Regions from separate parts of the Cyanobium sp. Tous-M-B4 genome, predicted to be linked through region 2. Evidence: predicted binding sites of a transcription regulator. Region 2 holds the regulator's gene; the other holds the start of a gene.
What was found. The regulator HrcA, encoded in region 2, represses chaperone genes, less so after heat shock. The targets are predictions, from matches to a motif close to TTAGCACTCNNNNNNNNNGAGTGCTAA.
Positions count from the first base shown of each region.

Region 1: a site for HrcA is predicted at 2,785-2,811, ahead of groES (co-chaperone GroES). Genes of this name have one in related genera too.

Region 1 covers NZ_JAGQBA010000006.1:131,143-135,557, reverse strand. The annotation lists gene KBY73_RS12625 (ammonium transporter) at 1-502, opposite strand, end outside; gene groL (chaperonin GroEL) at 711-2,345, opposite strand; gene groES (co-chaperone GroES) at 2,397-2,708, opposite strand; gene atpD (F0F1 ATP synthase subunit beta) at 2,975-4,415, shown strand, end outside.
Region 2 covers NZ_JAGQBA010000001.1:542,820-547,234, forward strand. The annotation lists gene KBY73_RS02780 (diacylglycerol kinase) at 1-145, opposite strand, end outside; gene trpB (tryptophan synthase subunit beta) at 273-1,544, shown strand; gene KBY73_RS02790 (hypothetical protein) at 1,561-1,989, opposite strand; gene KBY73_RS02795 (heat-inducible transcriptional repressor HrcA) at 2,070-2,978, opposite strand; gene KBY73_RS02800 (rhodanese-like domain-containing protein) at 3,105-3,461, opposite strand; gene KBY73_RS02805 (DUF3352 domain-containing protein) at 3,492-4,415, shown strand, end outside.

The DNA.
Region 1 (4,415 bases), on a different contig from region 2:
GGCCGGAACTGCCCAGGAACCCACCTGGTCCCCACACCATGTGGGCCAGGGGGAGATAGATGAAGGTGCTCCAGAGCAGCAGAAACACCATCCAGGCGCGGAAATGCATCCGCTCCACCACCGCGCCGGAAATCAGCGCAGGAGTGATGATCGCAAAGGTGACCTGGAACAGGGCAACGGCGCCGTGACTGAGTTGCCCATCCCCATAGGGAGCCGACCAATTGCTGAGCCCCGCCCACTGCAACCCGCCGATGAAAGGAGCTAGGGGACCGCTACCGGAAGAGAAGGCCAGGCTGTAGCCGAACAACACCCAGAGCACACTCACCAGGGCCATGGCGGTGAAGCTCATCACCATGGTGTTAAGCACGTTGCGGCTGCGCACAAAGCCCGCATAAAAGAGGGCCAGAGCTGGCGTCATCATCAGCACCAGGGCAGCACTCACCAGCACAAAACCATTGTTGGCACTGCGAAGGGCCAGATCGGTTGCAAAAAGCAGCGGCACAGCTGAGCCAAAAGCAGGCGCCACCCTGAAGGCCAACGGACCCAAGACATGTAGCAACTGCTACCAAAAGGGCTCTTAAAGGTGGCAACCGATACAGCCGGGATGGCTAGACCCACTTGGCTGAACGGGAACAAAAAAAGGGCAGAAGGAAAATCCTCTGCCCTCGGTGCCGATGAAGGAGTGGGGCCACAAAGGCCCCATCTCGCTATCAGTAGTCGAAGTCGCCGCCACCCATGCCGCCACCGGCGGGAGCAGCATCTTTCTTATCTGGCATGTCGGCCACGATGCATTCGGTGGTCAGCACCATGCCGGCGATGGAGGCGGCATTCTGCAGACCGGAGCGGGTCACTTTGGCGGGGTCGACGATACCGGCAGCCAGCATGTCGACGTACTCGCCGGTGGCGGCGTTGTAGCCCTCGTTGAAGGGCTTGTTACGCACGTTTTCAGCCACGACAGCGCCATTCACGCCAGCGTTTTGAGCGATGCGCATCAAAGGCGCGGTGAGGGCGGAGGCCACGATGTGGGCGCCGATCAGCTCCTCGCCAGAGAGGTTGGCCGCAGCCCACTCCTCGAGGGCGGGGGCTAGGTGGGCCAACGTAGTGCCACCACCAGGAACGATGCCTTCTTCAACGGCCGCCTTGGTGGCGTTGATGGCGTCTTCCAGGCGCAGCTTCTTGTCCTTCATCTCGGTCTCGGTGGCGGCACCCACCTTGACCACGGCCACACCGCCGCTCAGCTTGGCCAGACGCTCTTGCAGCTTCTCCTTGTCATAGGAGGAGTCGGTTTCGTCCATCTGCTTGCGGATTTGCTCGCAGCGCGCCTTGACAGCCACTTCGTTGCCTTCGGCCACGATGGTGGTGGTGTCCTTGTTGATGGTGATGCGGCGGGCGGTGCCCAGCATCTCCAACTTGGCGTTCTCCAGCTTGAGACCGGCGTCTTCGGTGATCAGCTGACCGTTGGTGAGAACGGCGATGTCCTCGAGCATGGCCTTGCGGCGATCACCGAAACCAGGTGCCTTGACTGCCGCCACGTTGAGCACGCCGCGCAGGCGGTTGACCACGAGGGTGGCGAGGGCTTCCTTCTCGATGTCCTCGGCAATGATCAGCAGGGGCTTGCCTGTACGGGCGATCTGCTCAAGCACGGGCACGAGGTCCTGCACCAGGCCGATCTTCTTGTCGGTGAGCAGGATGTAGGGCTCTTCGAGCACCGCTTCCATGCGCTCGGTGTCGGTGGCGAAGTAGGGCGAGATGTAGCCCTTGTCGAAGCGCATGCCTTCGGTGACCTCCAACTCGGTGGTCATCGATTTCCCTTCTTCCAGGGAGATCACACCTTCCTTACCGACCTTGTCCATCGCATCGGCGATCATGCGCCCCACCTCTTCGTCGTTGCCGGCGGAGATGGTGCCCACTTGGGCGATGGCGCTGGAGTCGGAGATGGGCTTGGCGTGCTCCTTGATCTTGCCTACGAGGAAATCGGAAGCCTTGTCGATGCCCTTTTTGAGGGTGATCGCATTGGCGCCGGCAGCCACGTTGCGCAGGCCTGCCTTGACCATGGCATGGGCCAAAACCGTGGCGGTGGTGGTGCCGTCGCCGGCGGCATCGTTGGTTTTGGAGGCGGCCTGACGGATCAGGGCAACACCAGTGTTCTCGATGTGGTCCTCGAGCTCAATTTCCTTGGCGATGGTGACGCCGTCGTTGATGATCTGGGGTGCACCAAACTTTTTCTCCAGCACCACGTTGCGACCCTTAGGTCCAAGGGTGACAGCAACGGCCTCAGCCAGAATGTCGATACCTCTTTCGAGAGCTCTGCGAGCGTTCTCGTTGTAAATAATGCGCTTAGCCATGGAAGGCGATTTCCTTATGGGGTTAGGTCGGATTCAGTAATAGGCCAGTCGTCAGTTGACGATGGCGAGGATGTCCTTCTCGGAAAGCAGCACAAACTCGTCGCTGCCGAGCTTGATGTCGGTGCCGGCATACTTGCTGTAGAGCACCTTGTCGCCAACGCTGACCTCAGGAGCCTGGCGGCTGCCGTCGTCGTTGCGCTTGCCTGGGCCGATCTGCACCACTTCGCCCACCTGGGGCTTTTCCTTAGCGGTGTCAGGCAGAAGAATGCCGCCGGCGGTTTTCTCCTCCGATTCGGACACCTTGATAAAAATGCGATCTCCGAGGGGCTTAACCGTGGAGACGCTGAGAGAAACAGCAGCCATGGATGGATTGCGAGAGCAATGACATGGCGCCTGAGACGCCACAGAACAGTGAACTGGAGTGGGCCTGAGAGGCGATTTAGCACTCGAGCTCAACGAGTGCCAATTTATGCCCAACCAAGCTCCAGTGCCCAGGCCCAGACCGTGCGGGTGACCGAACCACCGGGGTGAACAGGGGCTGAACAGAAGCCCGCGCCTATCGCAGTGGTAAGGTTGCGCCGCTTCAGGCGGGCTGATTCCCCCTGCGCTTCCCCGAGATTTCCTTACCTATGGCAGCTGCTACCGCCACCGGCACCAAAGGCACCGTCCGGCAGGTGATTGGCCCGGTTTTAGATGTTGAATTCCCGGCCGGCAAGCTGCCCAAGATTTACAACGCGCTTCGAATTGAAGCCAAAAATTCGGCCGGCCAGCTAGTCGCTTTAACAGCTGAGGTCCAACAGCTGTTGGGCGATCACCGAGTCCGTGCTGTGGCCATGAGCACCACCGACGGCTTGGTGCGTGGCATGGAAGCTGTAGATACGGGCGCCCCGATCTGCGTACCCGTGGGCGAGGCCACCCTCGGTCGCATCTTCAACGTGCTCGGCGAGCCGGTGGATGAGCAGGGTCCAGTAACCACCACCGTGACCGCTTCGATCCACCGCGCCGCCCCCAGCCTCACTGAGCTGGAGACCAAGCCCAAGGTTTTTGAGACCGGTATCAAGGTTATTGACCTGCTGGCTCCTTACCGCCAAGGGGGCAAGGTTGGCCTGTTCGGCGGTGCCGGCGTTGGCAAGACCGTACTGATCCAAGAGCTCATCAACAACATCGCCAAGGAGCACGGCGGCGTTTCCGTGTTCGCTGGCGTTGGCGAGCGCACCCGGGAAGGCAATGATCTTTATGAGGAGTTCAAGGAGTCGGGTGTGATCAATCCCGACGACCTTTCCAAATCGAAGGTTGCTCTCTGCTACGGCCAGATGAACGAGCCCCCTGGCGCCCGCATGCGCGTGGGCCTCTCGGCACTCACCATGGCTGAGCACTTCCGCGACACCAACAAGCAAGACGTCTTGCTGTTCGTCGACAACATCTTCCGCTTCGTGCAGGCCGGCTCTGAGGTTTCAGCACTGCTGGGCCGCATGCCCTCTGCTGTGGGCTATCAGCCCACCCTCGGCACCGATGTGGGCATGCTGCAAGAGCGCATCACCTCCACCCTGGAAGGATCGATCACTTCGATCCAGGCCGTCTACGTACCTGCAGACGACCTCACCGACCCGGCACCTGCCACCACCTTTGCCCACCTAGACGCCACCACCGTGTTGAGCCGCGGCCTGGCTTCCAAGGGCATCTACCCGGCCGTGGATCCTCTGGATTCCACCAGCACCATGCTTCAGCCGGCCGTGGTAGGTGATGAGCACTACCGCACTGCACGCTCCGTGCAAAGCACCCTGCAGCGCTACAAAGAGCTCCAAGACATCATTGCGATTCTTGGTCTCGACGAACTCTCCGAGGACGACCGCCGGACGGTTGACCGGGCCCGCAAGATTGAGAAGTTTCTCTCCCAGCCCTTCTTCGTGGCTGAGATCTTTACTGGTCAAAAGGGTGAGTACGTCAAGCTGGACGACACGATCAAGGGCTTCAACATGATTCTGGCCGGCGAGCTTGACGACCTACCTGAAGCTGCCTTCTACCTAGTGGGCAACATCGACCAGGTGAGAGCCAAGGCCGCCAAGATTC
Region 2 (4,415 bases):
GCTGGGCGAAGGCGATCGCCAGGAGCCCAGCTGCCAGCACTACCTTGTAGGCCACTGCCTTGTCGCGCATGGCCAGGCGCAGGCCGTGGCAGATAACGCGCATTTTGCGCAGTGGCTCGTAGGGCCTGGGGGTGGTGGTTGGCATCAGCCCATCATCCACCCGTCAGCTTGAGCAGGCCCATTAGCTCTCTCACCTCTTTGCGCCCGTGACCGTTCTTTGCGCCCTTGGCCGTGGCCGCTTCTTACGCTGAGTTGATATTGCTCCGACACCGGTGACAAGCACCGTCTCTCCCCTCTCCGCAGCCAGCGGCGTCGATCCAGCGGCCCTGGAGCGCGCAGCTCGCCCCAACAGTCTGGGCCGCTACGGCCAGTTCGGCGGCCAGTACGTGCCTGAAACCCTGATTCCCGCGCTGGCGGAGTTGGAGCAGGCCGCGGCTGAGGCCTGGAAGGATCCTGCTTTTACCGATCGGCTCAACCACCTGCTGCGCACCTATGTGGGGCGGCCCAATCCCCTCTATGAAGCGGAGCGGCTCACCGAGCACTACCGCCGGCCCGAGGGCGGTCCGCGCATCTGGCTGAAGCGCGAAGACCTCAACCACACCGGCGCCCACAAGATCAACAACGCCCTCGGTCAGGCGCTGCTGGCCCTGCGCATGGGCAAAAAACGGATCATTGCCGAAACCGGCGCCGGTCAGCACGGCGTGGCCACCGCCACCGTGTGCGCCCGCTTCGGTCTGGAGTGTGTGGTGTACATGGGCGCCGAGGACATGCGCCGTCAGGCCCTCAACGTTTTCCGCATGCGGCTGCTGGGGGCGACGGTGCAGCCGGTCACCGCTGGCACCGCCACCCTCAAGGACGCCACCAGCGAAGCGATCCGCGACTGGGTGACCAACGTGGAGAGCACCCACTACATTCTTGGCTCGGTGGCCGGGCCCCATCCCTACCCGATGCTGGTGCGCGACTTCCACGCCGTGATCGGTGAGGAAACCAAGCGCCAGTGCCACGAGGCCTTTGGCCGCAATCCCGATGTGCTGGTGGCCTGCGTTGGTGGGGGCTCCAATGCCATGGGCCTGTTCCATCCCTTCGTGCAGGACACGGACGTGCGTTTGGTGGGGGTGGAGGCCGCCGGCGATGGCGTGGCCACCGGCCGCCATGCCGCCACCATCACCGAGGGCCGCGTTGGCGTGCTGCACGGCGCCATGAGCCTGCTGCTGCAGGACGAGGAGGGCCAGGTGCAGGAGGCCCACTCGATCAGTGCCGGCCTCGATTACCCCGGCGTGGGCCCCGAGCACAGCTACCTCAAAACCATCGGTCGGGCTGAATACGGCGCCGTAACCGACACCGAGGCGCTCGATGCCCTGCAGCTTCTGTGTCGCCTGGAGGGCATCATCCCGGCGCTGGAAACGGCCCACGCCTTCGCCTGGCTGGAGAAGCTCTGCCCCACCCTGGCCCCTGGCACCGAGGTGGTCCTCAACCTCTCGGGCCGCGGCGACAAGGATGTGAACACGGTGGCCGAGAAGCTCGGCGACAAGATGGGAGGCTGACCCCAGCCTGCTGGCATCAGCCCAAGACCGGGAAGTCGAAACGATTGCCGAAAAGCGAAAACAGCACCTGCCACAGGTTGGGGTGCTCCTTGATCTCCTCGGCCGCCGCGCTCTCGATTGATTGCAGCTGATCGGGGCTCAGCTCGAGGCCGGTGGCAAGACGAGAAAGGATCTCGCGCTCTTGCTCGCAGATGAATTCATCATCCTGCTGGTGCCTTGATGCGGAAGCCACCATCACGGCGGTTTTCATGGCCAGTTCCCGTTGCTCCGGATTTATCAAGGCGGCCAGCTCCTCGATGCAGGCTGGATCAGATACCTGATCTTCCCAGGTGACGAATTTGGCCTGGAGTTTGTATTGCTCGCTTAGCGACTCCAGAAGACTTTCTTCTTCAAGGGAGACCCCACCGTCGGCCAGCGCGACCAGGTTGAGAAGTCTCAGGATCACTCCTGCCGATTGGTGATCCACGCGGGTGTTCGGATTGGACAAGTCATCAGGGTACTAATCGTAGTTGGGAAAATATTGAGTTAACCCAAAAGCCTTTCCAGTGCCTGGGCCACCGAGCCCACGGCGGCTCGGGCCGTGGCGTAGGCCATGCGCATTGGCCCCACTAGGGCCACCTGGCCCACGCCGCCGTCGCCGCTGCGGTAGTTGGCCTGCACCACGGCGCACTGGTGCAGGGCCCGGTGGGGATGCTCAGCGCCGATCCAAATGCCCGGCTGGGGCAGGAGCTGTTGGGGCGCATCCTCCACCAGCTCCACTAAGGGGCGCAGGCTGAGGGTCTGGCTGAATTCCGGCTGGGCCAGCAGGCCAGCTAGCCCCGTCGCCACAGCGCCTTCGCCCTCTAGCTGCCGCGACTGCCCATGGCTAGCCAGCGCTTGGCGCAATACCGCGCCGCTGCTGCTGAGGTGGGAGGGCAGGGCGGCCCAGTCGATGCTGCCGCCATCCAGCTGGGCCGCGACCCAGCGCTCCAGGGACGCCAGTTCCGCTACCGCAAGGCACGGCAGCCGCAAGTTGAGGCTGCTGGCGGTGGCGCCCCCCTCCACCAGGAACACCAGCAGGCGTTCACCACTGGCCACCAGTCGTAGGGCCTGCAGCTGGGACTGCTGACGTTGGGGCCTGGTGATCAGGCTGAGCAGGCCTGTGAGATCTGCCAGGCGCCGGCTCAGATGCAGCAGCAGATCGTCGAGGGCTGCCCACTGCAGGCTGAGTCCGGTGAGTTCGCGCTCCAGCTGCAGGGCGGCCGCACCTGGCGCGGGCAGCAGCTGATCAACGTAGGTGCGGTAGCCCTGCTGGCTGGGGATTCGGCCAGCGGAGGGGTGGGGCTGGGTGAGCAGGCCACGCTGCTCCAGGGCCCCCATGGCTGAACGTACCGTCGCCGGGCTGGCCTGCAGGCCAAAACGGCGCACCAGGGTCTGGCTGCCCACCGGCTCCATCGTGTCGACGTAGTGGCGAACGGCGAGCTGCAGTACTTCCTGCTGCCTGGCGGGCAAGGGCCTAGGGGAGGCGGACTGCAAGCGGGCGCCGCAGGAGTGAGGCGATCGTACGCAGCCCAGCGGGTGTCAGTAGCGGGGTACGGCCGGATCCACCTCCACACTCCAGGCGTCGATGCCCCCTTGCACGTTCCAGACCGCACCAAAGCCGTGTTCCTGCATCAGCCAGCAGCCCAGATGCCAGCTGCGCACGCCGGCGTGGCACAGCACGGCTACGGGTCGGTCGCGGTCGAGCAGCTGGTTGAGCTGGCCAATCCACTCGTTAGATCGGCCTAGGGGCAGATGCACCACGGCATGGGGCAGGCGGGCCAATTCCAGTTCGGTGTCTTCGCGCACGTCCACCAGCTGGATCGCCTCGCCCCGCTCCAGCCGCTCTTGCAGGTCGCGGGCCCGGATTGTCTGCGGTGTCGTCTCGATAGGTGCCATGGCGGGCAGACGGGGTGGCTTGGGGTCAAGATGGACCCATCCTGCGTGGGGCGCATGAAGGCCCGCCCGTTTTTGGCGGTCGTGCTGGCGGTGACATTGCTGTTGCTGAGCCTGGCGGCGGGTGGCTGGTGGCTGGTGCTGCAGCGCTCCCCCCTGCAGCTGCAGCACCAGCAGCTGGTTTCGCCCCGGGCGGCCCGCTTTGTGCCCCGCCAAGCCGCCCTGAGCCTCTATTTGCTCAGCGATGGCGAGCAGCCGGTGGGTTACGCCCGGGCGGTGGCTCCCCCCCGCCAGCGCCGCCAGGCGGCTGAGGCGGTCGCCGGCCTTAGGGATGGTGCTTTCGCTGCTGCCGGCCTCGACTATCCCGGCGAGCTGGCCCCCTGGTTGGGCCGCGAACTCGGCTTTGCCCTACTGGCCTCAGAGCCCGGGGCGGCGCCCGATGGCTGGTTGCTGGCCCTGCGCAGTCGCGACGCTGACGGCGCCCGCCGCTTCCTGCAGCGCTTCTGGCAGACCCGCAGTCTTGCGGGCACCGACCTGCAGATCAGCAGCTACCGCGGCATGGGCTTGATCAGTGGCCGTGGTGCCCTGGTGGGCACCAGCCCGGTGCCGATCGCTACGGCGCTGATCGACGACGACCTGGTGTTGATCGCGTCGGGTCGGGGGGTGCTGGAGCAGGCCCTTGACGTCTCCCAGATCGATGAGCTCAACCAAGCGGCCAGCCCCCGCTTTAAGCAGGCGGTGCAGCGCCTTGAGCAGGGGGCGCTGCTGCTCACAGCCCGGCCAGAAACCCTGGGGCCCTGGTTGGGGTTGCCGGGTGAGTTCACGGCGCCTGGGGTCGTGCAGGAGCTGGTGGCCAGCCTGCGCCCCGATAACCGCTCCTTGGAGCTGGAGGCCCTGCTGCAGTTCGCTGCAGATGCCGCAGTGCCGGTTCCCTCGGCCACGGGCACTACGGAAATT